4 regions of the Thiohalorhabdus methylotrophus genome follow, and region 2 is predicted to be linked to each of the others. Evidence: riboswitches for the same ligand, from Rfam matches in the RefSeq annotation. Region 2 holds a riboswitch; each other region holds the start of a gene.
The links. A riboswitch is a leader RNA that binds a small molecule or an ion and turns the genes downstream of it on or off. The one in region 2 is predicted to bind cobalamin.
Positions count from the first base shown of each region.

Region 1 (5,901 bases), on a different contig from region 2:
TGCTGGATCACGCCCCCGAAGGGGCGCGGGTGGTCAATACGGCCCCCATGACCCTCGACCAGATCATGGCGGAGATCGAGGAGGCGAATGCGGCGGGGCAGGACGTGGCCCGGCTGCATTCCGGGGATCTCTCCGTTTACAGCGCCGTGGGCGAGCAGGTCCGCCGCCTGGAGGCGGCCGGGATCGACTACACCATCACCCCCGGGGTGCCCGCTTTCTCGGCGGCGGCCGCCTCCCTGGGGCGGGAGCTCACCGTTCCCGAGGTGGCGCAGTCCGTGGTCCTGACCCGCACCCAGGGGCGGGCCTCCTCCATGCCCTGCACCGAGACCCTGGAGGCGTTCGCCGCCACTGGCTCCACCCTGGCCATCCACCTCTCCCTGCACAACATCGAGGACGTGGTGGCGCGGCTGCTTCCGTATTACGGCGCCCAGTGCCCCGCGGCGGTGGTGCTGCGCGCCAGTTGGCCCGACGAGACCGTCCTGACCGCGCCCCTAGAGCGCATCGCGGCCGAGGCGGAAGGGTTGCCGGTACGCCGCACCGCGCTGATCCTGGTCGGGCCCGCCCTGAGTCCGGGCGATTTCCGGGACAGCGCCCTGTACGATCCGGATCATGTCCGGCGTTTCCGGGGACAGGATTAATCCCCGGGCGTCGCTACTCCTGGGCTGCGGGCCAGCTTGCGATCAAAGGAATAGACCGTTTCGCAGCCAGCTTCCCGGCTGGAGAACAAAATGCAGTAGTCGGCGAAATCGGCCGGCCCGTTTCGGTAGGCCATCAGGGCACGCCAGGCGATCTCCTCTTTCTCCACGGTCAGCTCTGCGACAGTGAGGATGCGCTCCAGGGTGGCGGCAATCTGTTCCTTGCCGTAGCCGTAGGCTCCTCTAAGCACCCATACAAGCTCGCAAAGAACTACCTGAGCAATATAGCCGGGCTTCTCGGTGGAGCATTCCCGCTCGAGCACCTGAGCGGCTGCCTCGGATTGCTCCGGGGCATCCGCAACCAGATAGCGAACGAGGATGTTGGTATCCAGGCCGATCATTGGCCGGAGCCGCCCTGCTCGATGGCCCGTTCCATCTCTTCGATGCTGACCGGCCGTTCCGGTTTGGGCAGGCTTCCCTTGAGGTCCTTTATGGAAACCTGCTTTGGGATCAACCTGATGGAGCCATCTTCCTCCATCAGGAAGGTGACCCGGTCGCCTGTGGTCAAATGAAGCTGGTCCCGGAGGACCTTGGGGAGGGTGATTTGCCCCTTGCTGCTGATGATGGCGTCCATGGAATCTTACTTTTGCCGGATTTCCTTACATCTTGGTAAGATTATTCGACGGAACCGGAAGGGTCAATGTTCCCGGCCCTTGTGCCCGTTCTCTCGCCTTAAGCTCACGGGGGCTATTGCCAAGCGGGAGAAAACGATTTTGACCTCCTCCGGTAGGGGGTGTAGCTTATAGTTCCCTTTCTATCCGGACCAATGTCCGGATATGCACATTACGGTTTTACCCCGCCTCAGGTGTTCCGCGAGCTTGGCAGGCTCGCGGAATGAAACGGGAAGTCCGGTATGGCCAAGTCGGCCAAAGCCGGCGCTGCCCCCGCAACGGTAGGCGAGTGACGGGACGCCCCCAAGCCACTGCGCGACAGCGCGGGAAGGCGGTGGTCCCGGCGGTTCCGCATCGAATCCGCCAGCTCGCCAGCCCGGAGACCGGCCTGAGGTTTTGGCTACGGCACTGCGGAGGGCGGCGCCGGCGTGGACCTTCCGTATCCTTCCGTCCCGCCCTTTCGTCCTCCCACCGCTCCGTCGCCAAGTGCGGGTGCGCACATTGGGAGGCATCATGCGCAAGCTCACCCCCGGCCTCGCGGCCTGTACCGGATCCCTGCTGGCCCTGACGGGTACGCCCGCAGCCGGACAGACCGTGGCCGCCCTGGACGAGATCACCGTCACCGCCACCCGGACCGCCCAGACCGTGGACGATGCCCTGGCTCCGGTCACCATCATCGACCGCGAGGATATCGAGCAGTCCCAGGCGCAGGATTTCCAGGACCTGCTCCGTGGCCGGGTCGGCGTCGGCACGAGCAACCAGGGCGGATACGGCAAGCAGACCAACGTCTACCTGCGCGGTACCAACCCGGAGCATGTGCAGGTGCTGGTGGACGGCGTGGAAATGGGCTCCGCCACCGCCGGGCGTCCGGCCTGGGAGTACCTGCCCCTGTCTCAGGTGGAGCGGGTGGAGGTGGTCCGCGGACCGCGCTCCAGCCTGTACGGGTCCGACGCCATCGGCGGCATCGTGCAGATCTTCACCAAGGAGGGGGAGCCGGGCATCCATCCGTATGTATCGGCGGGGGCGGGCTCCAACCGGACCCGCAAGGCCCGGGCGGGCGTTTCCGGTGCCGCCGGGGACTTCCACTATGCCCTGAACGGCGGCTATTTCCGTACGGAGGGGTTCGATTCCTTAATCGGCAATGAGCCGGACGACGACGGCTACCGCAATGCCAGCGGGAGCCTTCGGATCGGGTACGATCCGGGCGGGTTGCTCGGCGTGGACGCCTCCTTCCTGCGCGCCGAGGGCGAGAGCGAGTACGATCGGGCTGCAGGATTCGGCGGTCCCAACGAGACGGAGTTCGTGGAGCAGGCGGCGAATACCACCTTTACCCTGCGTCCCGCCCATATCTGGACGGCCCGCCTCAAGCTGGCCGAAAGCCGGGACCTGCAGGACAATTTCTCCGACGGCGTGGCGGGGGACACCTTCGACACCATTCGCCGGCAGGCCAGCCTGCAGAACGACCTGGCGCTCGGCGCGGACCAGCTGTTGACCCTCGGTGCCGACTATCAGCGGGACCTGGTGGACAGCACCAATGATTTCACCGAGGACGCCCGCTGGAACTACGGGGTGTTCGCCCAGCACCAGGCCCGGTTCGGCAGCCACGACCTGACCGCCAGTGTCCGGCGGGACGAGAACGAGGCCTTCGGCGCGCATACCACCTGGAACGCCGCCTGGGGCTACCAGATCGATGCCGTCTGGCGGGCCACCGCCAGCTACGGCACCGGTTTCCGGGAGCCCACCTTCAACGACCTGTACTATCCCGATGTGGGCTATTTCGAGGGCAACCCCGACCTGGAGCCCGAGAAATCGCGCAGCGCGGACATCGGGCTGGTCGCCACGCCGGACTGGGGCCGGGTGGAGCTGCACGCCTTCCGCACCGATATCGACGATATCCTCGTATTCAGCGGCACCCGGATGCAGAACCTGGACGAGGCTCGGATCACCGGGGCGGAGGTGGCGGTGCGCACCGATCTGGGCCCCTGGCGGGTAAGCACCGATGTTACCCTGCTCGATCCCATCGACGAGGAGACCGGCAACCTCCTGCCGCGACGCAGCCGCAGTTCGGCCCGGATCGATGCCCGGCGCACCTTCGGGCCGGTCACCGCCGGCGCCCAGTGGATCGCCCAGGGCTATCGCTACGATGATGCGAGCAATGACACCCGGCTTCCCGGCTACGGCCTGATCAACCTCTACGGCTCGGTGGCCCTGGGCGATTCCTGGAAGGTGAACGCCCGCGTGGAGAACCTGTTCGACAAGGACTACCAGGAGATCGCCGACTACCGCACCCGGGGCCGTTACGGGGTGGTGGAGCTGAGCTACGCGCCCGCGGGCGGGGTGTGAGGGAGCGCGGGATGTCGGGTGGCCGGAAGGGCTTGGCGATCCTCGCGGTACTTCTGGGCTGCCTTGCGGGGACGGCCCGGGCGGCGCCCGAGCATCCCACCGTCGCCTCCATCAACGCCTGTACCGACCAGCTGGTGCTCAAGCTGGCGGACCCCGAGCAGGTGCTCACCGTCTCCGAGTACGGCCGCAGTCCCTCCTTTTCCTACATGGCCGAGGCGGCGGCCCGCTACCCCGTGAACCACGGCCACGCCGAGGAGGTGCTGGCCCACGATCCGGATCTGGTGATCTCCGGTCCCTACACCAACCGGGAGACCTCCCGGCGCTTGGCGACCTTCGGCTATTCGGTGGTAACCCTGCAGAGCCCCGATACCTTTCCGGGCATCCGGGCCAATATCCGCAAGCTGGCCGGGCTGCTGGGCCACCCGGAGCGGGGGGGGCGCCTCATCGAGCGGATGGACCGCACCCTGGCGGCGGTGGCCGAGCGGCTGCCCCCGGAGGAGCGCCGACTCCGGACGCTCGCGCTGCGTCCCAACGGGGTGACGGTGGGGAAGGGCTCCCTGCTGGACACCATCATGCACAAGGCGGGCCTGAAGAACCTGGGCCGGGCGCTGGGCGCCGGCTCCTACCGTGAGGTGCCCCTGGAGCATCTGGTGCGCACCCGGCCGGACATGCTCATTCTCGCGGCCTTCGCCGACGGTCAGCCCTCCCTGGCGCAGGGGATCCTGCACCACCCCGTATTCGACGCGCTGGAGACGGAGCGGCAGCCGGTCTGGCTGCCGGGACGGCTGTGGACCTGCGGTGGCTGGTTCAACGCGGAGGCGGTCGCCCGCCTCGCGGAGCACGCCTACGGCATCCGGGTGCCGGATCCCGAGGAGAGGACGGTTCAATGACGATTCAGGCAGCGGGCCGCTCCTGGCTGTTGGCGACGCTTGGCGCGGTCCTGGCGGTGCTGGTGGCGGGCAGCCTCATGCTGGGCTACGTGGCCATACCGCTTACGCAGGTGTGGGCGGCCCTGTTCGCGCAAGAGAGCACTCCGCATTCCCTCATCGTCCAGGAGCTGCGCCTGCCTCGCACCCTGCTCGGGGTGGCTGTGGGGGCGAGCCTCGGCATCGCCGGGGCCGGCCTGCAGGGGCTGCTGCGCAACCCCCTGGCGGAGCCCGGCGTGCTCGGCATTTCCAATACGGCGGCGCTGGGCGCCGTGGCCACCATCTACACGGGGATCGCCGCCTCGGTGCCCCTTGCCCTGCCGGCCGCGGCCATGGCCGGAGCGCTGCTGAGCATGCTGGTGCTCTACGGCCTGGCCGGCCGCGAGGCCAACGTCCAGACCCTGATCCTGGCGGGCGTGGCCATCTCCAGCCTGGCCGGCGCGTTGATCTCCGTGGCGCTCAACCTGGCGCCGAGCGCCCACGCCACCACGGAAATCCTGTTCTGGCTGCTCGGCTCGCTGGCCGATCGCGGCATGAACCACGTGCAGTGGGGTCTGCCGTTCATGGCGGCCGGCGTGGCGCTGCTGCTCTCCGCGGGCCGCGCCCTGGACGCCCTGAGCATGGGGGAGGAGACGGCCCGCAGCCTCGGCTTCAACCTGAATGCCCTGCGCTTCCGGGTGATCGCCGGTGCCACCCTGGCCGTGGGTGCCGGCGTGGCAGTGAGCGGCAGCATCGGCTTCGTCGGGCTGGTGGTGCCCCATCTGCTGCGGCCGCTGGTGGGCTATCAGCCGGCCCGGCTGCTGCCGGCGAGCGCCCTGGGCGGCGCCATCCTGCTGCTGCTCGCGGACATGGGCCTGCGCCTGGCGAGCGGCCAGGTGGACCTCAAGCTGGGCGTGGTCACGGCCCTGGTGGGGGCGCCGTTCTTCCTCCACCTGGTGCTCAAGACCCGGAGGATGACTATATGACGCTAGAGGCCCGCGACCTGACCCTGGAGCAGGGCAGCAGGACGGTGGTGCACGGGGTGAGCCTGGACCTGGAGCCTGGGCGGGTGGCGGGCATCCTGGGGCCCAATGGGGCGGGCAAGAGCACCCTGCTGCGGGCCCTGGCCGGCCTCCATGCCCCCGCAGGGGGCGAGGTGCGCCTGAACGGCGAGCGGCTGAGTCGCCTGCGCGGCCACGACCGGGCCCGGGAGCTGGGCTACCTGCCGCAGGCCGCCACCGTCCACTGGCCGCTATCCGTGGAGCGGGTGGTGGCCCTGGGCCGTCTGCCTCACCTCGGCCCCTGGCAGCGCCCCGGGGCGGAGGATGGTTACGCGGTGGACCGGGC
Region 1 covers NZ_JBGUAW010000004.1:26,653-32,553, reverse strand. The annotation lists gene cobM (precorrin-4 C(11)-methyltransferase) at 1-638, shown strand, start outside; gene ACERLL_RS06310 (PIN domain-containing protein) at 635-1,036, opposite strand; gene ACERLL_RS06305 (AbrB/MazE/SpoVT family DNA-binding domain-containing protein) at 1,033-1,269, opposite strand; cobalamin riboswitch at 1,482-1,712, shown strand; gene ACERLL_RS06300 (TonB-dependent receptor domain-containing protein) at 1,820-3,649, shown strand; gene ACERLL_RS06295 (ABC transporter substrate-binding protein) at 3,661-4,539, shown strand; gene ACERLL_RS06290 (FecCD family ABC transporter permease) at 4,536-5,540, shown strand; gene ACERLL_RS06285 (ABC transporter ATP-binding protein) at 5,537-5,901, shown strand, end outside.
Region 1: it holds a riboswitch for cobalamin, as region 2 does, so the genes downstream of both, ACERLL_RS06300 (TonB-dependent receptor domain-containing protein) here and ACERLL_RS05280 (hypothetical protein) in region 2, are expected to answer to the same signal.

Region 2 (5,901 bases):
CTGGGCAACGAGGTCATGGCCCTGTTCGGCGCCCGGGCGGTGCACCCGGTGGGAGCGCGGGTGGGCGGCTTTCACCACGCCCCCGCCGCGGCGGCCGTACGCGACCTGCGCGCCCGGCTGGAGGCCGCCCTCCCGGAGGCGGAGGCGCTGGTGCGCTGGGCCGCCGGCTTCCCCCTTCCCGATAATGGCCAGGATTTCCCCTATCTGGCCCTGCGCAACGGCGCGGACTATCCCATGAACCGGGGACGGCTCAGCGCCTCCACGGGACTGGACGCCCCCGTCTCCGAGCTCGCCGACCACGTGGCCGAGGAGCAGGTGCCCCACTCCACGGCCTTCCACGCCCGCCTGCACGGCGAGCCCTACCTGGTGGGTCCGCTGGCCCGTCTGAACCTCAACGCCGACCTGCTGCCGACGGAGACCCGGGCCCTGCTGGGGGAAACGGGGCCGGCGCTGCCCAGCACCAATCCCTTCCATTCCCTGCCCGCCCGGGCCCTGGAGATCCACGCCGCCCTGGTGGAGGCGGTGCGGCTCCTCGCGGATTATCGGGCTCCGGAACGGCCCCACGCCGAGGTGACGCCGCGGGCGGGGGTCGGCTACGGCGCCACCGAGGCGCCGCGTGGGCTGTTGTGGCACCGCTACGAGACCGACGGGTCCGGACGCGTCACCGCCGCCCGGATTATGCCGCCCACCAGCCAGAATCAGGCGCGCATGGAGGAGGATTTACGGGCCACCCTGGAGGCGCGCGGACTGGACGCCCCGGACGCGGAGCTACGGTTCCTGGGAGAGCGGGTGATCCGCAATTACGATCCCTGCATCTCCTGCGCCACCCACTTTCTGGACCTGACCGTCCGGCGCCGATGACCAGCGTGGCGGTGCTCGGCATCGGCTCGCCCTTCGGCGGCGACCGGCTGGGCTGGGCGGTGGTGGAGGCGCTGCGGGCGGGAGCCCGGGACGGCTGGCCGGAGGTCCGCTTCCGGGCGCTGGACCGGCCGGGTGCCGGACTCGTGGCCCATCTGGAGGGGATGGACCACGCCGTGCTCGTGGACGCGGTACGCACCGGGGCGGCCCCGGGCACGCTCCACCGCATCACCGACCGCGCGCGGCTGCCCGTTACGGATGCCCTGTCCTCCCACGGCTTCGGGCTGGCCGAGGGGCTGGCCCTCGCCGAACGGCTGGGACAGCTCCCCGAGTGGGTGGTCATCGGAGTCGAGGCGGACCCGGGCTCCGAGCCCCGGCAGGAGACGGTGGGCCGGGCCGTCGCTCTGGTGCGCGCCGAGGTTGCCGCCCGGCTGGCGGGGTTCTAATGTCCTGTCTGGGACAGGGCCCTAGGCCGCCGTCTCCAGGCGGTCCAGGATCGCCGCCTCGGCCGGACTGGTGAGGGAGAGCACACGGATCAGCTCGCGCTCCTCCATGCCGTTGCGCAGCCGGGCGCGGCAGTGGCGCTGGATGCGCGCCGTGTCCAGGTCCGGGTCGGTCAGCTCCAGACAGCGACGGTCCAGCAATCGCTCCACGCGATTCCGGGCCAGCGGGTCCGCGCCCGCCTCCCCGCGGTAGATCCAGAGTACCGGGCCCCTGCTCGCCTGATAGGGAAGGAAGAAGCGGGCGGCTTCCGTCTGGCCGTTCCGAAGCAGGGCGGACCACAGGTGGTCGGTGAGCTCTCCGGGCTGTGCGGTCCCGGACGGTAGCTCGGCGCGCACCCGGTCCAGAAGGCATCGGACCCGGGTCCGGATGCGCTGGTCGGCAGCCGGTCCGGAGCCTTCGTGAATTCGCAGGACGCGGCCCAGATGCTGGGCGGCCCAGTGCAGGGTGGCGGAATCGGAAGCTCGGGAGCAGAGAGGGCCGAAGCCGGAGGCCGGCCGGGAAGGGGGAGTGCTCATGGGGATCTCCAATCGCCGCGGTAGCGCGTTTCGGTCGATTGGAGCCAACGCGGAGGAGCCGGGATAACGGGGGATGCGGCGGCCCGCCGATCCCGGAGCCCTGGTCCGGAAAACCGGACTGCGACGCGAAGGCTCGCGGGTTCTCCTCCATCACGTGGACGGAGGCCCTCCGGCAGGTCTTCGGACTCAGGGGCCATCTACGGCCGCGGCTTCCCACCCCCAAGGGCAGTGCCCGGGCCGCCCGGTTCGGCGGCCCATGCGGCTTTCGCTCCCCAATACCGCTGCGCGTCAGTCCCGGAATCGCACCGGGTTCCCTCTTGCGTCACCCCAAGATTTGGGGGGTGAGCCGGAGCATAGGCCCAAGATACGGGGTTATGCGGCGCGGGACAAGAGGTCGTTGCGGCAAAGGAGGAAATGGCCTACTGTCCTGAATCACAAAATCCTCTGTCCGCCGGTCCGGCAGGTCGGTCCGGTGAGGGGGGGACGAGAGCGGCGCAGTCCGTCCGGACTGCGCGCCGACTGGCAGGAATTCCCATGCAAGGAGCGGCTATGGGTGTCTCCCGGGCCCTGCGCATTACGCTGACAACGGTGTCCCTGGCGATCCCGGTCGCGGCCGTGGCGGAGCCCGCGCTCGGGCCTAGCGTCTATGGTGGCCTCTCCTTTCACCATACCGAGCCTTCCGGCAACCGGTCCGGGGATTCCTACGGCAGCACGGGCCTCAGCTTCGGCCTCGACTATCAGATTCCGCAGAGCGCGGTCTTCTCCATCGTGCCTTTCACGGCCCTTTCCCTGGAGAACTCGGACAACGCGGCGAGCTCCCGGGCCTCGGTGAACAACGGCGTCGCGGCCCTGGAGGGTCGGGTCTGGTACCGGAGCTTCTTCATGGGCCTGCACGGCGGCTACTATGTCCAGGAGGTGAGCTACAGCGACGCGACCCGCAAGGGCGGCGGGTTCGGCTGGGGGCTCAGTCTGGGCACCAAGCCCAGCGCCTCCCTGGGGGCCGGTCTCGCGGAAGGTACCTATGTCATGGTGCAGATCGATCACGGCAAGAATCTGGACGTGGGGCCGCAGCCCGACGCGGATCGGGATATCAAGGCCTTCCGGCTCTTCATGGGCTACCGCTTCCCCTAGCCCGGTGCGGATCGGGACGGTTGAAAGGGGCTCCGCGGGGCGGGAACAAAGGGCCCGATCAGCTATCTAATATTCGTACACGCTGATTCACTAATATTGAAGCCGGTTCAGCGCTGGAACAGACTGGAAAGCAACGAGCCGGAAAGCCACGAGGGGGCAGCCATGATCTTCCGTCAGCTCTTCGAGTCCGAGACTTCCACCTATACCTATCTGCTGGGCGACGAGGAGACCCGCGAGGCGGTCCTCATCGACCCGGTGGCGGCCATGGTTGATCGGGACCTGGAGGTCCTGGAGGAGCACGGCCTCACCCTGAAATATGTGCTGGAGACCCACGTCCACGCCGACCACGTGGCCGGCGACAATACGCTCCGGGAGCGGACCGGCTGCCGGGTCGGCGTCCCCGAGCAGAGCGGCGTGGACTGCTCGGATTTCAAGGTCCGCGAGGGCGAGCCCGTCGAGGTGGGCGGAATCCGTATCGAGCCGCTGTACACGCCCGGCCATACCGATGACAGCCACTGCTACGTGGTGGGAGACCGGGTGCTCACCGGTGATACGCTGCTCATCGATGGATGCGGCCGCACCGACTTCCAGAACGGCAGTGCCGGGGACCTGTTCGAATCGGTGCGGAACAAGCTGTTCACGCTCCCGGAGCAGACCCTGGTCTATCCGGGCCACGACTACAACTTCCGCCATGTCTCCACCATCGGCCAGGAGAAGGAGCGCAACCCGCGCCTCGGCCTGAGCAACGACCGGGCGGATTTCCTGGAAATCATGGCCAACCTCGATCTGCCCTATCCCAAGCGGATCGACGAGGCCGTTCCCGCCAACAAGCAGTGTGGTCGCGGCAACGCCGCCTGATCCCTTTCAGGCCGCATTCCCCCCACGGCCGGACGCCGGGGCGTGAGCCCCGGCGTTTTTATGTGCGGCGCTCATCCCTCGCCGAGTACATCCTCCACCCAGCTCAGGGCGGCGGAGGTGAGGGGGAAGCCGATGGTGCTGGTCAGCAGGACAATGGTGTGCCGGACCTCCTGCGGGGTGGCTCCGGCCTCCAGGGCGCGCCGGGTGTGGCTGTGCACCGCTCCCTGCGAGCACAGGGTCGCGGCGGCGGCCAGCTGTACCAGGTTGGTCGTGCGCTCCTCCAGGGGGCCCACGCCCCGCGTGGTTTTGCCCAGGTCCTCCAGGGCCTCCAGGTAGCCGGGAAACTCTTTCTTGATGTGTCGGTAATGCGGAGGGAATTCGCTCATGGACCGCTCCCTGTCCTCCGTTGGCTGCATGGGCACCTTTCTTCCAGATTCCGCCCGGGCCCCCGGCCTTGCAACCCGGACGGCCCCCCGGTAGCGTGATTTCCCCCGACCGAGGCGTCCGGCGAAGGCGATCCGTCGCGGCGGCCGTGCTTCGCCTTGCCGGAACGGCCCGAGTCTCTCCACGCCCGCACAGGAGCGATCCGTGCCCGAAGCCGCAGAAGATTCCCGTGCCGTCCGCATCCAGGGGGTGGAATTTGCCTATCCCGGGGCGGACCGGCCCCTGCTGGCGGGGCTGGACCTTGCCCTGGAGCGGGGAGAGCTGGCCGCGGTGCTGGGCCCCAGCGGGGTGGGCAAGTCCACCCTGCTCAATCTCGTGGCGGGCCTGGCGGTTCCGCGTGCCGGGCGGGTGGAGGTGCTCGGCACCGAGGTCACCGGACTGAACGAGTCGAAGGCCGCCCGCTGGCGGCGCGGCAGCCTCGGCTTCGTATTCCAGCAGTTCCATCTGCTTCCCTACCTGACGGTGTCGGAGAACGTGGCCCTGCCCCTGGCCCTGAACGGGCAGCGCTGGGAGGAGGAGGCCGTGCGGTCCTTTCTGGAGCGCCTCGGCTTGGGAGAGCAGGCCGCCTCCTATCCGCGCCACCTCTCCGGCGGTCAGGCCCAGCGCGCCGCCATCGCCCGTGCGCTCATCCACCGGCCGCCCGTGCTGCTGGCCGATGAGCTCACCGGCAATCTGGACGAGGAGACGGCGGTGGCGGTCATGGATCTGCTGGTGGAGGCGGTGGAGGAGCTGGGCACCACGACCCTGGTGGTGACCCACGCCCCGGAGGTGGCTTCCCGCTCCCATACCCGCTACCGCCTCTCCCACCACCGCCTGCACCGCGAGCCGTGAGCCCCGTCCGCCTGCTGTTCCGGGCGCTGGTCTGGGGCCCGCTTTCCGGGCGCCCCATGCAGGCCGTCGGCATGGTCCTGGCCATCGCCCTGGGCGTGGCCATGGTGGCGGCCATCCACTGGGTCAACGCCTCGGCCCTGTACAGCTTCCAACAGGGCATCTCCGCGCTTTCCGGCCGGGCCGGAACCACGGTCCAGCCCACCAGCCGCGCCCTGGACCAGGGCCTGCTGCCGCGCATCCGCGCCATGCCGGAGGTGGCCGCCGCCTTCCCGGCACTGCGCATGGAGGTACCCACGGGTCCCGAGCGGGCGCTGCCCGTGCTGGGGGTGGATCTGCTGCGCGATGCCGCCGTTCGCGGCAGCTATCTCCCCGACCTGGGCGGCACGGGGATCGAATTCGACGACCTGCTGGGCAAGGGGGCCGTGCTCCTGGGCCGGGAGGCGGCCCGGCGGCTGGACAAGGGGCCCGGAGACAGCCTCCGGGTGCAGATCGGCACGGAGCCGGTGGTGCTGCGCGTGGCGGGCCTGCTTCCCGACGAGGCGTTCTGGTCCGACGGCGCGGTCATGGACATCGCCACCGCCCAGTGGACCTTCAATCGCCTCGGCGAGCTGGACCGCATCGACGTGGTCCTCCGCAGTCCTGACCTGCGGGCGGCCTTCGCCGAGCGCCTGGAACGGGTGGCGGGGGAGGGCGTGCGCCTTTCCCGGCCCGGCCTGGAGGCGCACCGGCTCGACGCCATGACCCGCGCCTACCGCACCAA
Region 2 covers NZ_JBGUAW010000003.1:179,688-185,588, forward strand. The annotation lists gene ACERLL_RS05270 (Ni/Fe hydrogenase subunit alpha) at 1-861, shown strand, start outside; gene ACERLL_RS05275 (hydrogenase maturation protease) at 858-1,304, shown strand; gene ACERLL_RS05280 (hypothetical protein) at 1,326-1,877, opposite strand; cobalamin riboswitch at 2,032-2,243, opposite strand; gene ACERLL_RS05285 (hypothetical protein) at 2,412-3,008, shown strand; gene ACERLL_RS05290 (MBL fold metallo-hydrolase) at 3,171-3,866, shown strand; gene ACERLL_RS05295 (carboxymuconolactone decarboxylase family protein) at 3,938-4,252, opposite strand; gene ACERLL_RS05300 (ABC transporter ATP-binding protein) at 4,455-5,141, shown strand; gene ACERLL_RS05305 (ABC transporter permease) at 5,138-5,901, shown strand, end outside.

Region 3 (5,901 bases), on a different contig from region 2:
CCCTCGCCATCGGCCGCTCCGGGGCCATCAACGCCGCGCTGCTGGCGGCGAGCATCCTCGGCAACAAGCACCCGCAGTTCCGCGAGGCCCTGCAGGCGTACCGCCAGGAGCAGACCGACAACGTACTGTCGCGGCCCGATCCGCGGGAGGAAACCTGAGATGCGGGTGGGAATCCTCGGAGGCGGCCAGCTTGCCCGCATGCTGGCCCTCGCCGGCCATCCCCTCGGCATCGAATCCACCGTGCTGGACCCCGGGGAGGGGGTCTGCGCCGGGGCCGTGGCCACGCACCTGGTCGGCGGCTACGAGGACGCGGACCAACTGGGGCGGCTGTCCGCCGCCGCGGACGTGGTGACCTACGAGTTCGAGCAGGTGCCGGAGACCGCCACCACGGAGCTGGCCAGGCACAATACCGTGCACCCCGCGCCGCAGGCCCTGGCCACCGGCCGCGACCGTCTGAACGAGAAGCGGCTCTTCCAGGAGCTGGGGATACCCACCGCCCGCTTCGCCGCCGTGGATTCCTACGAGGCGCTCGAAGCCGCGGTGGCCGACATCGGCCTCCCCGCCGTGCTCAAGACCCGGACCCTGGGCTACGACGGCAAAGGTCAGGCGGTACTCCGGGAGAGCGGGGACATCGAGCCCGCCTGGAACCAGATCGGCGGCGTGCCGCTGATCCTGGAGGCCGTGGTGCCCTTCGGGCGCGAGGTGTCCATGGTGGCCGTGCGGGGTACGGACGGCGAGAAGCGCTTCTATCCGCTGGTGGAGAACCTCCATCGCGAGGGCATCCTGAAGGAATCCCGGCCCCGGTTCGGCGATCCGCTCCACGGCACCGCCGTGGACTACGCGGGACGGTTGCTGGACCGGCTGGGCTACGTGGGCACCATTGCCCTGGAGATGTTCCAGGAGGGCGACCGCCTGCTGGCCAACGAGATGGCCCCGCGGGTGCATAACTCCGGGCACTGGACCATCGAGGGCGCCGAGGCCAGCCAGTTCGAGAACCACCTGCGCGCCGTATTCGGGCTGCCGCTTGGCTCCACCGAGCCGGTGGGCTCTTGCTTCATGTTCAACCTGGTCGGCCACTTGCCGGATCCGGCCAGCGTCCTCGCCGTACCCGGCGCCCATCCCCATTACTACGGCAAGGCCGTGCGCCCGGGCCGCAAGGTGGGGCACATCACGCTCCGCGCCGAGACCGAATCCCTATTGGAAGAGCGGCTCGAGCAGATGCGCCGGGTGCTGCCCGCCGATTGAGGCGGCCCCTGACGGGGATGAGCAGGTTGACCCGCTCGATCCCGGTCCGTAGGCTAGTCACGCTTCCCGGCGTAAGACGCCGGGAACATTTTGTATTTTTCGCTCCAGGTGCCCCGCGCCTTCGTGGCCGGGGTGAAACGGGAAGTCCGGACGGCCCGAGGGCCGAACCGGCGCTGCCCCCGCAACGGTAAGCGAGTGAAGGACGGTCCGATGCCACTGCGTCCCCGGGACGCGGGAAGGCGACCGACCGGCGGCTCCGCCGCCAGCTCGTCAGCCCGGAGACCGGCCTGGAGTGCCGACCCCCAACGGCGTCGCGGGGTGCGACGTGCGGGTCCGGTCCCTCCGGCCGTCCCGCCTGTTTATTTTCCCCGCGCTGCCCGGAATCGCCCATACCTGAAACCGGTGCAGCGGAGGCTCCATGTTTACCCGTTTCGCGGCGCGCTGCGCTGTCCCGATCCCGTATCTGTCTACGATTCTGCTGTTGTTGGCCCTGCTGGTACCAGGGTCGGCACACGCCGCCAAGCTGGTGGGCGTGGTATCGGAGCGCTCGGCGGCCACGCTCGCCGCCGGGGCGCATCGCTATCTGGACCGGCATCCCGCCCACGAGGTGGTGCTGCGCACCCGGGCCCAGCTCGCCGATCTGACCGACGCCCAGGTGACGCGGTTGTGGCGCGACGCCGATGCGGTGTTCATGGCCGGGGTGTTCGGCGACGCGGCCCCGCGCCTGCGCCGCCTGATGCGGCAGACCCCGCCGCCGGACGGGGCACCGGTGCTGATCGTCAGCAGCACCCGCTCGGTGGTGCGGATGTCCCGCTTCGAAGGTGAGCGGCCACTGATCGGCCTCTCCGGGGACGATCTGGAGGTCATCAGCGCCGATCCTTCCGCCGATGCGGATCCCAAGGCCTTCATGGAAAAGCTGGCCGCCGAGCATCCGGAGCAGTCCGAATGGCTGCGCGGTCGGGCCTACTGGCGGGGCCGGGGAGCGGAGAACGCCGCCAACCTCATCGCCTGGCTCCTGGGCAGGGGGGGCGCGGATGTAACCGCCGACCCACCCCGACCGGCGGCGCCGCTGCGCTACTATCGGGATGGACAGGTGGTGTCCGCCGGAGGGCTGGATCTGTCCGAAGGCGACTCGGCGGTGGCGGTGCTGGCCTATGACGACGGCGACCAAGCGGGCAAGCGCGCCCTGCTGGATAGCCTGTGCAGCGCCGTGGAGGATCAGGGTCCCGCCTGCTTCGCCGTTCTGGCCCGCTGGGGCGAGGCCAGCAAGCAGGCCGTGCAGCGGTTGGAACGGGTCACCGCCCCCGCCGAGCTGGGGGCGGTGATCAGCCTGCAGAACTTCGTGGTGGGCGGCAGCGACGGGCGCAAGGCGGTGACGGAGCGCTTGAAGGGGCTGGATGTGCCCGTACTCAAGGGCATCCGCCTCACCGACCGCACCCGCCAGGAGTGGCGGGTGTCCGCGGACGGTCTGCCCCAGGATTCCATCCACTACCGGGTGGGCATGCCCGAGCTGCAGGGCGTCAGCCAACCGCTGGTGCTCGCTGCCGCCGAGCCGGAGCACACCGACCCGCGTACGGGCCTGCGCTTCGCAACCACCCGGCCGGTGGATCGGGAGGTGGCGGCAATGGCCGAGCGGGCCGCCAACTGGATCGCCCTCCGGAGCAAGCCCAACGCCGAAAAGCGCGTCGCCGTCCTGTATTACAACCATCCGCCGGGCCGGCACAACATCGGCGCCGACAACCTGGACGTGCCGCGCTCGCTCATGCGCATCCTGCGCAATCTCAAGCGGGCCGGCTACACCACTGGTCCGCTGCCCGAGTCCCACCAAGCCCTGCTCGATCGCATGCAGGACCGGGGTGTGAATCTGCCCGAGAACCGCGCCGAGCTGGCGCGCATCCATGGCAAGGTGCCCACGCTGTCGGCGGCGGATTACCGGGGGTGGTTCGAGACCCTGCCCCGGGCCATTCGTGCCGAGATGACGGACGGGCCGCTAGGGTATCTGCACGAGACGCTACGGGAGGCGGAAGAAGCGGGGCGGCCGGACCTGGGTCGGGGCCTGCTGGCGCGCATGCACGGCGACCTGCGCCACCTGCTGGAGGGTGCCGACCACCCGGCAACCGAGCGGGCCCGCGACCTGCTGGATCAGCTGCGCGCCGAGTATGAGGCCCTGCTGGCTGAAAAAGTGGACGCCAGCTGGGAGCAAGCGCAAAAGCTGGTGGCCGGCCTGCGCGATACCGGCATCGAGGGCCTCAAGGGCTGGGGCGAGGGGCCCGGCCGGGTCATGGTTCACGATGGCGATATGCTCCTTCCGGGGCTGCGCTTCGGCAACATCTGGATCGGCCCCCAGCCGCCCCGCGGCTGGGAGGTGAACGAGGAGCTGCTGCACGCCAATCTGGCCGTGCCGCCGCCACACCAGTACCTGGGCTACTACCACTGGCTCAAGGACGAGTTCGGCGCCGACGCCCTGGTGCACCTGGGGCGCCATTCCACCTACGAGTTCCTTCCGCGCCGGCGGGTGGGACTCACCGACACCGACTACTCGCGCCTCATCGCCGGCACCCTGCCGGGCGTCTACCCCTACATCGTCGATGGCGTTGGCGAAGGATTGCAGGCCAAGCGACGGGGATTGGCGGTGATGGTGGACCATCTCACCCCGCCGCTTTCCACCACGCCGCTGTACGACGAGCTGCTGCAGCTCCGCGGGCTGGTGGAGAGCTTCGAGTCGGCCGAGGGGCAGGGCAATACCCCCGCCCGCGGGCGGGCCCTGGACCGCATCCGCGACAAGATCGCCGAGCTCAACATGGTCTCCGAGCTGGAGTCCGAGCTGCGCGCCGAGCACGGCAATCCGGGGCTCAGTCTGGACGAGGTGGGCGGCGACCTCCTGGTGCACGAGGTGGGACACCATCTCACCGAGATGCAGGAGGACTTCATGCCGCGCGGCCTGCACGTCTTCGGTGCGGACTGGTCCGCCGAGGAGCGACGGATGATGCTCAAATCCATGGCCGGGGCCGGCGAGATCCGCGACGAATGGCGGCAAGAGCTGCGGCGGTCGCCCGAACGGGAGATGGAGGCCCTGCTTGCCGGCCTCGACGGTGAATTCGTCGCCCCCGGCAAAGGCAACGACCCCATCCGCACCCCGGAGGTTCTGCCCACCGGCCGCAACTTCTTCGGCCTCAACGGCAACCTGCTACCCTCTCGCGTTGGCTGGGAGATGGGCGTGCGCATGGCGGAAAATGCCCGGGCCAAGGGCAGTGGCGCGCCGCAGGGCAGCGAGGCGGTGGTGCTGTGGGCCTCGGACACGGTGCGCGACGAGGGCGCCATGGTGGCCTTCGGCATGGACATGCTGGGCGTGAAGCCCGTCTGGAACAGCCGCGGTATCGTGGAGGGCATCGAGCGGCAGTCGCTCGAGAAAGGCCGCTACCGCCGCGATGTCATGTTCACCACCTCCGGCCTGTTCCGGGACCTCTACGGCCAGCTCAACGGTTGGCTGGACAAATCCGTGCGTCTGGCCCTGGACGGCGCCAGCCAGACCATCCGCGAGAAATACCCCGAGCTGACCCCGGCCCTGGAAGCGGCGCTCAATCCTTTGGGCGAGCTGCGCAATTCCGGCACCGAGTCGCTGAAGCGCAATCTGGTGGCCGCCCATTGGGTGGCCGACGCCCGGCGTGCCGTGGAATCCGGTGCCGAACCGGCGGCGGCCGGCCAGGACGCCATTTACCGCATCTACGGGGACGCCCCGGGCAGCTACGGCGCCGGGGTCAACCGCATGGCGGAGCGTTCCGGATCGTGGAAGAAGCGGGGCCAGATCGCCGACGCCTACATGCACCGCATGGGCCATGTCTACGGTGCCAAGGCGGGCGGCGACTCCGCCCACGAGGGGCTGACGCGCAACCTGGGCCGGGTGCAGCGCACCTACCTGGGCCGGGCCTCCAATCTCTACGGCCTGCTGGACAACAACGACGCCTTCGACTACCTGGGCGGGCTGTCCATGGCGGTGGAGAAGGTCTCCGGCACGGCTCCGGACAACCGCATCATCGACCATTCGGATCCGGACAATCCGCAGATGCAGCCCCTGCAAAGCGCCCTGCTGCAGGAGCTGCGCGGCCGCTATTTGAACCCGGCCTGGCTCAAGGGCCAGATGGCGCACGGCTACAGCGGTGCCCGCACCATGGGCTCCAAGTTCATGGAGTACCTGTGGGGCTGGCAGGTCACCAATCCCGGGATCATCAACGACTGGGTGTGGGGGGAGGTGAAGTCGGTCTACATCGATGACAAGCACGACCTCCAGCTCGACGAATTCCTGGCCGAGGGCAACCGGGCGCACGTGCGCACCAACATGCTCGCCATCATGAACGTGGCCATCGCCAAGGGCTTTTGGGACGCTTCCCAGTCGACGCAGAAGGCGCTGGCCCGGAAGCTGGCCGAAGCCGTCGTGGCAAACGGGCTGCCTGGATCGGGGCATACCCGGCCGAAGCATCCGGTGTTCGACCATGTGAAGGCTCGGATCGGTGACGGGCTGACCAAGGCCCTGGACCGGAAGCTACGGGCCGCCGGCGGCAAGCAGCCGCAGGACCAGGGCTCGGCCGTGCGCTCGGTGACCGAGGTCAAGCAGGCGCAGAAAGCCTCGGAGAAGGCACCATCGGCGCAGCAAAAGGA
Region 3 covers NZ_JBGUAW010000004.1:48,382-54,282, reverse strand. The annotation lists gene purE (5-(carboxyamino)imidazole ribonucleotide mutase) at 1-158, shown strand, start outside; gene ACERLL_RS06420 (5-(carboxyamino)imidazole ribonucleotide synthase) at 160-1,245, shown strand; cobalamin riboswitch at 1,335-1,550, shown strand; gene ACERLL_RS06415 (cobaltochelatase subunit CobN) at 1,664-5,901, shown strand, end outside.
Region 3: it holds a riboswitch for cobalamin, as region 2 does, so the genes downstream of both, ACERLL_RS06415 (cobaltochelatase subunit CobN) here and ACERLL_RS05280 (hypothetical protein) in region 2, are expected to answer to the same signal.

Region 4 (5,901 bases), on a different contig from region 2:
TCCTGCCGCTGGCGGCGGACCGCGGGATCGCCGTGCTGGTGAACGAGCCCTTCGAGACCGGCGCCCTGTTCGGCCAGGTGGGCGACATGGAAGTGCCGCCCTGGGCCCGGGAATTCGGCGCCGAGACCTGGGCGCAGTTCTTCCTCAAGTTCATCCTCGCCCGGCCGGAGGTCACCTGCGTCATCCCGGCCACCAGCGACCCGCAGCACATGGCCGACGACATGCGGGCGGGGATGGGCGCGCTCCCCGACGCGCAGCAGCAGGAGCGCATGGTCAAGCTCTGGGAGTCGCTCTAGCCGGGCCTCCGTGGCGCTTCCGCCCGCGAAGCCAGCGCCACGTGAGGACCACGCCGGTGGCCGACAGGAGCGTGCCGCCGCCCATCAGGAGCAGGACCAGGGGATACCAGACGCCCTCGCGCCGCATCCCCGTGGTGAAGTCCCAGCTGTGCAGGCCGTTGTAGAGCCACCGGTCCCGGCGGCTGGCGGCGCTCTCCCGGAGCGCCACCACGCCGCGCCGGGGATCGAGGTACAGCCAGGTGCGGGCCGGGTCCGCGAAGCGCACCCGCAGCACCGGCCAGCTGCGCGCCCGCCGTCCCAAGCGGTGCCGCCGATCCCGGTAATAGTAGCCGTCCGGTTCGTCGAGCCAGACCGCATCGCGGATGGCCGGAATCCCCCGGCGATCCCGGAACGGGCCGAGCAGGGCTTCCCGGCCGAAGGCGCGGAACGGTTCCGGATCGGGGACGTCCGCCGCCACCAGGGCCGATTGGCCGGTTTCCCTGTGCGCCAGGAAGTAGGGCTGTCCGTCCACCTGGACCAGGGACAGCGCGCGCACGGGGCCGGATTCCCGCCCCAGGGCCGCTAGCGCCCCGTCCGGGGAGCGCCGGAAGGCCGCCGGCCGCAGCGGCCCCCCGGCCAGGACGCCTTCGGCGTCGAAGCGCGTCCCGGTGCCGGGCGGCCATCCCAAGGGGTCCAGGGAGAGCATGCCGCTCACCGACCAGCCAAGGACGAGGGCGCCCGCGAGCAGGCCGGACCAGTGGTGCCACGCCCGCATCCCCCGGTACGGGGAAGTGCCGCGCCGGTCCCCGGGGCGCCGCAGCACCAGCAGGCCCGGAATCAGCCCGCCCAGCACCATGACGCTGCCCAGACCCGCCAGGCCGATCACCAGCCAGCGCCAAAGCTCCGGGTGGCGCCGCAGGCTGGTGGGGTAGAGCCAGTGGGTGACGGGGCCGGCATAGGCCCAAAGCCGCTCGGAAGCGGTCACGGACTGGACCACCTGGCCGGTGCGGCTGGAGACGTAGACCCGGGTATCCGCGGCGTCCCCCAGGGCATACCGGTATAGAGGGCGGTGCGGCGCGTACTGGCCGCCGAAGGTCCACTGGTCCGGCTCGGTGAGGCGCCCGGTGAGGCGGACCGGGGCCTCCCCGTCGGCCCAGGAGCGGGCCGCCCGCGCCGCCCGATCCGTGTCCACCCGGCCGACGGGCGTGCCCGTATCGGCATAGTAGGCATGCCATCGGCCAGCCGCGAGGACGTGATAGGCCGGCCGGTCCCGGAAGGTGCTCAGGCGCACGGCTTCCGGAGGGGCGTCCATCCCGGCCCGCGACCACACCGTGGCCGGGGAGAGCAGTCCCGCCCCGGAGGGCAGGGCCGGAAGCCGGGCACGGCGTTCCGGGGCGGCCAGGTCCGGATAGGAAACGAACATCATCACCACACCGGAGGCGAACCAGGCCAGGAGGAGCAGGCTCAGGACCAGCCCCAGGTAGCGGTGCACGGGAAGAAGGCCGCGCAGCCACCAGCTCCGTCGCGTGAAACGGGACATGGGCATGGCCGTTCCCCGCTAGAAGCTGTAGGTGTAGGTGGCCTGGAGATTGCGCGGCGTACCGAGATACCTGTACGCGTAGTCATCGCCGCTGGCGGCTCGGACCCCGCTCCCCAGCTGGGAGGCGTACCGGCGATCGAGGAGGTTCTCCAGCCGCAGACCCAGCCGGTGGCGCCTGGCGGCGTCCAGGTGGCGGTAGGCGGAGAGGTCGAAGACCCAGTAGCGGCCGTAGGTTTCGCGGCTGCCGGCCACGGTGTTGGCCACCTTGCCCACGTAGAGGGCCGTGAGTTGGCCGCCGGTCACCCCGCCGGGGGTGTCGTAGCCCAGCAGAGCCTTGAGGAAGCTGCGGGGGATCTCGTCGATCTGCTCCGAGCTGCCGCGCTCGGTGGCCTCGGTGTAGGTGGCCGCCACCTGGCCCCGCCAGCGGCGCCCCAGCCGCAGTCCCAGCTTGCCCTCGGCCCCCTTGCTGATCACCCGGTTATCGGCGTTGACGAAGGTATCCCCCTCCACCTGGACCAGGTCCTTGATGCGGCGGTAGAAGCCGGATGCCTCCCAGGTTAGGGAATTCCCGCCGCCCAGCCGGTGGCTGCCGCCGAATCCGCCGTTCACGCTGAAGCTCTCCTCGGCGTCCAGGTCCGGGTTGCCGGCCGCGCAGCAGGGGTCGTCCACGAACTGTTCGTAGGCCGTGGGCAGACGAAAGGCCGTTCCCGTGGAGGCCCGGAAATGGGTGCCGCCCGGCAGCGGGCGCCGGCCGCTCAGGTTCCACACCGTTTTCTCGCCGCCCTTCTCGGCGTCGTGATAGCGCACCCCGAGGGCCAGGTCGGTGCGGGGCGCGAAGGAGAGGTGGGGCCGGTATTGGCCGTAGACCGCCGCCACGGCCTCGCGCTCCTGGTCGATGCGCAGGACGTAGTCCTCGCCGTAGTACTCGTGGTAATCGGCGCCGAGGACCCAGGTGGAGCCGTCCGCCTGGAAGAAGCGCGCTGTTGCGCGGGCGCCGTACTCCTCGAAGCCCCACTCCTCGTCCTTGTAGAGGGTCTGCTTGTTGCCGCTGCCGTCCAGGCCCACCCGCGTGAAATCGGTCCACCACTCGTGCCAGTAGGCCTGGGCCTCCAGGGCGAAGCGCCGACCCCACTGCCGGTCCCAGTTGACGTAGGCCAGATGCTCCGTCCGGTCGTTGCTGGCGTGGTGCTGATTGTAGGGCCGCGCGTAGTCCAGGTCGGCCTCGTTGCGCTGGAGGAAGAGCTGGACATTGCCGGCGGCTCCCAGGTCGTGCCGGGATTTCAGGCCTGCGGTAAGGCGGTCGTATCCGCGGTCGTCCTTGCGGGCATTGGGCTCGTAGGCGCCGTCCGGGAAGGGCTGGAATCCCTTGCTCCCGTCCCGGCGGGCAAAGGCCAGCACCTGGTGGTTCTCGCTGCCGCCGGCGCCCCAGGCGCTCAGGGCGCCCTCCTTCAGGGTGCCGGCGGAAGCGCTTACCTGGCCGGAAGCTCGGGATCGCGGGTCGCGGGTGATCACGTTCACTACCCCGGCCACCGCCTGGGTGCCGTAGAAGAGGCTCTCGGCGCCCTTGATCACCTCGATGCGCTTCACCATGTGGGTGCTCAGGGTGTCCAGGGGTGTGGTGGAGCCGTACAGGCGGTTGTTGACCCGGACCCCGTCCACCAGCCACAGGATGTCCTTGGCCCGGGAGCCCTGGAGGGAAACATTGACGTAGTCCGCCCGCCCGCTCCGGGGTGCCACGTACAGGCCGGGAGCGAACATCTGGAGGGCCTGGCCGAGATCGTCCACGTTGGCCCGGTCCAGGTCCGCCCGGCTGATCACCTCCACGGCGTGGCCGTGCTCCTCCAGCTCGAACATGAGACTCGGGCGGGCGGCCTCTACCGATATGGCATCCAGGCTGGCGGATTCCGATCCCTGCGCCGATGCCGCTGCGGGGACGAGGGCTGTGATGGCCAGGAAAAGGGGGGCAGCAGCCCGCTGCTTCGGGAATACGGGGTGCATAGGTCTCCAATCCCTTGGTCGAAAGGGGAAAATTGGAGCCTGCGTGAAAGCTCAGGGGGCGAAGGGGCCACCCGGGGGCTGCGAAGGGTGGGCGCACGGCAACGAGTCGCCCCCCAAGCCCTAGACGCGAAGGCTCGGGTTGTCGAGCGCCGGGTGGCGCTCCCCTTCGGCAGGTCTTCGGACTGAGGGGCGGGCCGAATCATTCGGCTGGCCTTGGACCGCGGCTTCCCATCCCCTACCGCTCGGCCCGGAGGGCGGACCGAGGGAGGAGGGACAGTGCCTGGGCGCTTGCGCCCGGGCGGTCCTCGTTCCCCAACACCGCTGCGCGTCAGTCCCGGATTCGCACCGGGTTCCCTTTTCACGGACAGCCCTTGCGGACTGTCCGAACCGAGAGGTCGGCAAGATTATCGGACCAGGGCCGGGGAGGCAACCGGAGCAAATCCCTCGTAGGGGCAAGGCGGTGTCGGAAGGGGCGGGGACGACTCGCCCGGCGCGGACGGGGAAGTCCCGCCGGGATGGGCACTCACGGGCGGCCGGGGATATCCATGCGCAGGATGCGGTCGTCGGACTGGCGGGGCCGTCCCCGGCCGTCCCGGTTGCTGGTGAGCACGTAGAGGGCGCCGTCCGGACCCTCCACGGCGGCGCGCAGGCGGCCGAAGCGGCTGGCGCCGTCCTCGGCCCGGAACCAGCGCTCGATGCGCTCGATCCGGTAGTCCCCGTCACGGCGCAGACGGAGATGGAGCAGCGCCTCGCTGCCCAGGGTGGCCACGAACAGGTCGCCCTTGTGGAAGGTCATTCCGGCCGGAGGCGTGGTGTTCTCGGGCCAGGCGGTAATGGGGTTGATGAAGGGCGTCTCCTCGGGGGCGCCCACCACCTCCGGCCAGCCGTAGTTGCCGCCCTTGCGGAGCACGTTGAGCTCGTCATGGGCCTGCAGGCCCATTTCCCCGGAGGGGCCGTGCTCCGAGGCGAGCAGGGCGCCGGTGCGCGGATCCCAGGCCAGGCCCTGCGGGTTGCGGTGGCCCAGGGAGTAGACCGGAGAGCCGGGAATGGGGTTGTCCGGCGGGATCTTCCCCTCGGGGGTCACCCGCAGGATCTTGCCGGCCAGCGAGCTCCGCTGCTGTGCCAGCTGGCGCTCGAAGGTCTCCCCGGCGGTTACATAGAGCATGCCGTCCGGGCCGAAGGCGATGCGGCCGCCGTCGTGGAAGCGCCCGCCGGGAATGCCGTCCAGGATCACCCGGTCGAGCTCGCCGTGGTCGCCGCGGTGGCGGAGGCGCACCACCCGGTTGGTGAGTCCGCTGGGGCCCTCGTAGGTGTGCATGAGGTAGACGTAGGGGCGCCCGGGAAAATCGGGATGGAGGGCGATGCCCATGAGGCCGGCTTCCCCGGCGGAGTACACCTCCAGCTCCGCGTAGGGCGCCTCCTGGAGGGTGCCGCCGCGGATCAGCCGGACCCGGCCGGGGCGCTCGGTGACCAGGGCGTCCCCCTGGCCGCCTGGAAGGAAGGCCAGGCTCCAGGGCACCTCCAGGTTGGCTACCCAGGTGGATACCCGGACATCCTCCGGCTCGGGCACGTAGACATCGTCCACCGACTGCGGCTCGGGGCCCACCTCCACGGCGCACCCGTGGGTGGAGAAGCCGAGAAGCAGCACGAGGGCGGCGAGCAGATAGGGAAGGGCCCGCCGCCGTAGAAGGGGCTGGTATACCGGTTCCATGGGGCGCCCTTTCTTTTGGATGCCTCATGGCCAGTCTGTACCCTCCGACCCGTCAGGGGGAACCGGGGTTACGGGTAACAGGCGCTCTGGGGCCGGGGGCGCTTCCGGGTCACCTCCAGATCGCGCAGCTTCCCGTCATGCAGGCTGTAGATCCAACCGTGCACCTCCAGGGGCTGGCCGCGCTCCCAGGCTTCCCGCACCACCTGCGTGCGGCAGACGTTGGCTACCTGGTGCTGCACGTTGATCTCGCAGAGGCGATCCACCCGGGCTTCAAAATCCAAGGGATCCAGCTCTTCGCGGTGCTGGTCCGCCACGTCCCGGATCATCTCCAGCCAGCCGGTAATGAAGCCCGACCCCTTGCCTTCGAGAGCAGCGCG
Region 4 covers NZ_JBGUAW010000004.1:55,207-61,107, reverse strand. The annotation lists gene ACERLL_RS06450 (aldo/keto reductase) at 1-296, shown strand, start outside; gene ACERLL_RS06445 (PepSY domain-containing protein) at 274-1,821, opposite strand; gene ACERLL_RS06440 (TonB-dependent receptor plug domain-containing protein) at 1,834-3,813, opposite strand; cobalamin riboswitch at 3,965-4,220, opposite strand; gene ACERLL_RS06435 (PQQ-dependent sugar dehydrogenase) at 4,337-5,524, opposite strand; gene ACERLL_RS06430 (carbonic anhydrase) at 5,593-5,901, opposite strand, start outside.
Region 4: it holds a riboswitch for cobalamin, as region 2 does, so the genes downstream of both, ACERLL_RS06440 (TonB-dependent receptor plug domain-containing protein) here and ACERLL_RS05280 (hypothetical protein) in region 2, are expected to answer to the same signal.